2 regions of the Thermoanaerobacterium sp. R66 genome follow, and region 2 is predicted to be linked to the other one. Evidence: riboswitches for the same ligand, from Rfam matches in the RefSeq annotation. Region 2 holds a riboswitch; the other holds the start of a gene.

Region 1 (3,158 bases), 840 kb from region 2:
TTGCTTTTCGGATCGTCAATAGGTGAAAATATGTATTTAAAGATTGTGGATTCGCATGGAAAAATTGTGTACGTGTCTTCACCGCATTTGATTGGTATACCATATGATAAAAATATAAATGCACCTACAAAAATAGAAAAAGATGAGACGCATATAGCATATATAAACAGAGAGTATACTTACGGGAATAAGTTTTTTTACATTCAGGTTTATGAAGATTTAAAAAATCAGTATTTTTTCTTAAAGCTTTTGTTTGTGATGATGGCTGTTTCCGATGTCATTGGAGTTTTGGTGTCTTTTTTTGCAGGATATTTTATAACAGGTAGAGCATTAAGGCCTGTTGATTATATGGTGAGAGAAGTTCATGCAATCGACGAGAAGAAATTAAATAAAAGATTGAGCGTTAACGGAAATAATGATGAACTGTCTAAGCTCGCTGCTACGTTTAATGACATGCTGGACAGGCTGGAAGACTATTTTAAAAGGCAGAATGCATTTATATCAAATGTTTCCCATGAGCTTAGGACACCTTTGTCTATCTTGAAAGGATATATAGAACTTATAGACAGGTGGGGGAAAGACAACAAAGATGTACTGGAAGAGTCTATAGGCGCTTTAAAAAAAGAAGAGCAAGAAATGGAGATATTGATTGAAAGGCTTTTGATGCTGGCAAGAGGAGATAACAAGACGCTTAATATAAATAAGAAATTATTTAATGTTTATGAATTGATTGCAGAAATAGTCAGGGATGCTAAAGTGATTTTCAATGAAAAAAGCATTGAAATTTTTTGCCATAAAAATTTGGAAGTGAATGCAGATAGGAATCTTATAAAGGAACTATTAAGAATAATTCTTGATAATGCGTTAAAATATACAGACATTGATGGCAATATAAAAATTTATGCAGAAGAAGTAGATAAAAATGTAGCCGTAATAATTAAAGACGATGGCATTGGAATACCTGAAGAAGAGATTCCTTATGTATTTGACAGATTTTATAGGGTTGACAAGGCAAGAAGTAAAGAAACTGGTGGAATGGGTTTAGGACTATCTATTGCAAAGCTTATTGTTGAGCTGCACGGTGGGAGTATTGAAGTGAAAAGCAAATTAAATGAAGGATCTGAATTTAAAATAACAATCCCGAAAATTTGATATATGGGATTGTTATTTTATTTTTAGTGACATACTACACAATATATGGTATAATATATTTATAAATTCACTATATATTGGAGGGTATAAAATGCAAAAAGAAGCGACGAAAAATCAGCAGATGGAAGTAAAAAATTCTTCTAAAGAATATACATGCCCTGATTGTGGTGCACAGTTAGTTCCTGAAAGCGGATGTATTTACTGCCCATTTTGTGGTTACAGTGAATGCCACTAATTGCCTATATTCCCATCAGTTTAATATGGACATATACAATCATTCCCCTTATAATTAAAGTAAAATATGCCGAATCCCCGAAAAGGGGTACGGGGGATCTTTTTTTGGGGTGAATCCACTCATGTGGTAGGGCGTCCCTTTGCCCGAACCCGTCAACTAACCTCGGAGGCAAAAGGGGGATTTTTATGTTAAAAAAATGTATTAAGGTAAAGCCTCTCATTGCATCATTAGCAGCGGCTCTTTTATTTTCTCAGACGGCATTTGCGGCAACGTATACTGTAAAACCTGGTGATAGCCTATACAAGATAGGCTTAAATTATGGCACAACATACAATCAAATAATGAAGCTTAACAATCTCAGTGATACAGTAATATATCCGGGGCAAGTATTAGTTGTACCTGGCAGTGACAACACATATACAGTCCAGAAAGGCGATAGTTTATACTTAATTGCCATGAAGTATGGTACTACTGTAGATGCTTTAAAAAATGTAAATGGTTTAACAGGCGATATGATTTATCCAGGGCAAGTTTTTGTCATACCAACATCGACGTCTGGTACACCATCAACTTCTTCAAGTATAAGAAGCGATGTAACTGCAAACAGAGGTTCTATCCAAAGAGGTGTTATTTCATACACAAATGCTGATTTGGATCTTCTATCAAGGCTTATAAATGCGGAAGCTGGTGGTGAACCATATCAAGCTAAAGTTGCTGTCGGTGCCGTGATAGTGAATAGGGTAAAAAGTGGTATATTCCCTAACACAATACAAGGCGTAATATACCAAGTCGATAGCAACGGTTACTATCAATTTACACCTGTTGAAAATGGCTGGATAAATTTACCTGCCACACCAGACTCAATAAGTGCTGCAAGGGATGCCTTAAACGGTGTAGATCCTACAAACGGTGCACTTTATTACTTTGACACCAGCAATACCAATCAGTGGCTTTGGTCGTTGCCAGTTGCACTAAAAGTAGGCAATATGGTATTTTCTTATGCGAGATAAAAATGATTGTTAATGAGAGGCTAAGAGGAGCAAAATGGATACCGAAAGGTATCCATTTTGCTTTCTATAGAGTTTTTGCTTCGTACAAAGTGATAAAGCCAAATATTATAAAAATGATGGCTGATATGTAATGCAAAAGTTTTGTTGGCAATTTCTTACCTAAATAAACTCCCAATACGATTCCAATGACATCAGCTATGAAAATTCCTGCAGTAGCACCTAATAAAACAAATACAGGATTTTTGTATGTGGCAGTAAGCGCTAGTGTCGAAAGCTGTGTCTTATCTCCAAATTCCGAAATAAAATATGTACTTATTATGGTGAAAACTGGACCGTATTTGGATTTTCTGATTTTTTCATGTCCTTCATGGCCATTTTTTAATGTGATCAATCCAAAAATTAAAAAAGATATGGCAGCCAATAGCTTCACGTATTTTATCGGTATGTACTCTGTAATAAATGAGCCAAACAAAACTGCAATACCCATATTTAAAAGGGCAGCGATTAATATGCTAATTAAGACAGTTCTGGCTTTTATAAATGTGGCAAATGCCATAGCCATAAACTGTGACTTGTCGCCCATTTCAGATGCAAAGACGAGAATAAAAGACGATATTAAAGCATTCATCAAATCTGCCTCCTTGTAATTAGTATGCCAAAAAAATAAAACCTATTACATAATATGTGCAACATATTACGTAAAGGTCTCATTCTTTAAGGCAAAGCCAGGTTAAAACCAGCATGTTGACTTTGCCACATAT
Region 2 (3,158 bases):
TGTTTGAATTTTTGCCATAGATTACTTCTTTTTCCTAAGTAATATTTTGAGTCTGCCTTTTTAGCCATTACTCCTTCCAATTGTTTTTTACCAGTTTCCGCAAATAAAGTTTTGCCGTGTTCAAAAATATAATCAGATATCCTTATTAGATTGCTTTCACTGACGATTTTACTTAAGATTTCTTTGCGCTTAATAAGTGGGTAGTTTAATAGTTCTTTTCCATCAACATATATTACATCCCATGTTATAAATATTGCGGGATTGGATTTACTTAAAAGTTCAATTTTTAGTTTGTTTTGCTGGTGTTTTCGCATCATTATGTTTCTGTAGCTTGGTTTATTGTCTTTTATAACGATTAGTTCGCCGTCAAGTATGGCTTCATTTGATTTTAGACATTTATTTACATCTATAAGTTCTGGGAATTGGTGGCTTATATCTACAAGCCTTCGGTCTTGAAGTTTTGTATAAGATGAAAGAAATGCTATTGTCCTTGAACCATCCCATTTGATTTCATATACCCAATTTGGATCGTCAAATACATTTCCTGATACAGCCAGCATAGGAGGGATTTTTTCATCCATCAGGGACATCTTTATGCACCTTTTTTCTTTTTTGATTTTTTTGCCGTGTTTTCTTCTTTTACTGATTCGATGCTGGCTTTTAATGCGCTTACAAGGTCCAGGACATTTTCTTCCTTTGGCGATTCAGGTATTTCAATTTTTCTATCTTGAATTTTCGACTCGATTATTTCGATCAGGGCTTTTCTGTAGTTGTCATCGTACTTTTCGGGAGAAAAATCAGATGTCAGAGTATCTACAAGCTTTATAGCCATTTTCACCTCATTTTCGTGAAGATCTACATTACGGATAGGTGGAAGTTCGTTTGTGCTTCTTATTTCATCAGGGAAGTGCATTGTTTCCATTACCATATAGTTGTCATTGAAAACTCTTATGCAGGCTAAATCTTGTCTTGATCGTATGACGACTCTTGCAACTGCTACACGGTTTAATTTCTTCATAGAATCTCTTAAAAGTACGTATGGTTTTGCACCTATTTCATCTGGTGCGATGTAGTATGTCTTATCGAAATATATGGGATCTATTTGACTTAAATCTGTAAAATCGATAATATCTATCGTTTTAACTGTTGACTTTGGAATTCTCTCTAAGTCTTCTTCATCTATGATGACAAATTTTCCTGGTTCATATTCGTAACCTTTTACGATTTCTTCATCAGAAACTTCTTTATTGCACACAGGGCAGATCTTCTCGTATTTTATGGGTGATTTGCAGTCTTTGTGAAGCTGTCTAAAATGTATAGAGTTGTCTTCTGTGGCTGCATACAGTTTTATGGGGATGCTGACAAGGCCGAAACTAATGGCACCTTTCCACATTGAACGCATTTTTTCACCTTCTTTCAATATTCATTAATTAGTATAACCATGAGAAACTCACAATCTTCAGGTAATTTATGGAATGTGGTTGACTTTGATACAATTTGCCTATATAATATTAATTAATTATTAAAAATATAAATTTTTTATTAAATTTATTAAAATAAAATAAAATATGCCTAATCGAAAGAGCGGGGGATATCTTTGGGGTGAATCCGCGTATGCGGTAGGGTTGCTCTTTACCGAACCCGTCAACTAACCTCGTAGGCATAAAGAGAGGATGAATGAGTTGAATTACAAAAAAATAGTGGCAACAGCAGTAGTGTCAATAACACTTATGCAAGCGCCAAGTGCATTTGCAATGGAGCTTTTGAAATATGGTTCAAGAGGACAAGCGGTGGTTAGCTTGCAGCAAACGTTAAACAGGCTTGGCTATAGCACAGGTGGTATTGACGGAATATTTGGTAGTATGACAAAGAACGCAGTGATCGCACTGCAGAGAAGGTACGGACTATCTCCGGATGGAATTGTAGGACCAGCTACAGAGGCTGTATTAAATAGGACGACTGTAACTGGCGTTTCATCAAGGGGTGGCTATGAGCGCCCATCAAATTTTGACGTAGTAAGCATTGCAGAAAGATATCTTGGAGTGCCCTATGTTTTTGGTGGTACTACACCTGCAGGTTTTGATTGCTCTGGATTTGTTCAATACGTGTTTAGGCAGGCTGGAAAAAGCATTGGTAGAACTACGTATGACCAGTATGCAGGTGGTAGAGCTGTAAGCTTATCTGATCTTCAGCCAGGCGATATATTGTTTTTCTCTACATCAGGCGGTGGCCCTACGCATGAAGGCATATACATAGGTGATAACCGCTTAATACACATGAGCGATTCACTTGGTAAGGCTGCTATTGCGGATTTTAGCGGTTGGTTTAGGACGTATTATATTGGTGCAAGAAGGTATTATTAAGGTTAAAAGAGAGCATCTATATAGAGGCGTATATGTTTTTTGATTTAACATATGCGCCTCTTTTATTTTTAGAAATTCAATAAAGTCTTAAATGGAAATCTTTGTTTTGCTGACAAGTAATATCACAAATAACTGATTATTATAAATTTTCTGCGATGACTTTTTATAACTCGCAATTACCAAAACATTTGTTCGTTTAATATAATTAAAGCACAGTGCTGCACTGAAAGGGACCGGTCCTCACTTTATGTGAGGTGTGTAGTAGATGATAAGTTATAATGAACTGTGCTTTAAGGCTAAAAGTGGTGATAAAGATTCTGTCTATGAGATTTTAAAAAAGTTTCATCCTCTTTTGATAAAATTAGCAAAAAAGTTTCCATACGACAGTTTTGATGATATGCTTCAGGACGGAAGAGAAGTGCTTATTGCTGCTATCTATCAGTTTGATGAGAAAAAAGGCAAAGAATTCATAGCATATGGAAGTATGCAGCTTAAATTTTACTTTTTAAATGCCTACAGAAAGAAAAAATCTTTTCTCTCTTTGAATGCAAAGGCAGATGATGATGAAGATGAAATCATCGATTTGATGGTAGCCGATGAACTTACTCCGGAAGAAAAATTTTTTAATGATATCATGAGAAATGATTTAAAGGAAGCTTTGAATGGCCTTACCGCAAAGCAGAAAAACATAATATTGCTTTACTTTTTTGAAAGAAAAACACTCGTTGAAATATCAAAAGAATTGGGAGTAGGTTACCAGAGTGTTGTTAAACTTAAAGACAGGGCTTTGGATAG

The links. Region 2 has a riboswitch for cyclic di-AMP ahead of JJQ93_RS00560 (C40 family peptidase). Riboswitches for the same ligand answer to the same signal wherever they lie in the genome.
Region 1: another riboswitch for cyclic di-AMP. It lies ahead of JJQ93_RS04810 (cell wall hydrolase); the one in region 2 lies ahead of JJQ93_RS00560 (C40 family peptidase).

Annotation. Positions count from the first base shown of each region.
Region 1 covers NZ_JAEUWW010000001.1:965,176-968,333, reverse strand. The annotation lists gene JJQ93_RS04820 (sensor histidine kinase) at 1-1,152, shown strand, start outside; gene JJQ93_RS04815 (hypothetical protein) at 1,244-1,387, shown strand; cyclic di-AMP (ydaO/yuaA leader) riboswitch at 1,445-1,573, shown strand; gene JJQ93_RS04810 (cell wall hydrolase) at 1,573-2,397, shown strand; gene JJQ93_RS04805 (TMEM165/GDT1 family protein) at 2,462-3,025, opposite strand.
Region 2 covers NZ_JAEUWW010000001.1:128,719-131,876, forward strand. The annotation lists gene JJQ93_RS00550 (ATP-dependent DNA ligase) at 1-590, opposite strand, end outside; gene ku (non-homologous end joining protein Ku) at 593-1,402, opposite strand; cyclic di-AMP (ydaO/yuaA leader) riboswitch at 1,560-1,677, shown strand; gene JJQ93_RS00560 (C40 family peptidase) at 1,674-2,363, shown strand; gene JJQ93_RS00565 (sigma-70 family RNA polymerase sigma factor) at 2,629-3,158, shown strand, end outside.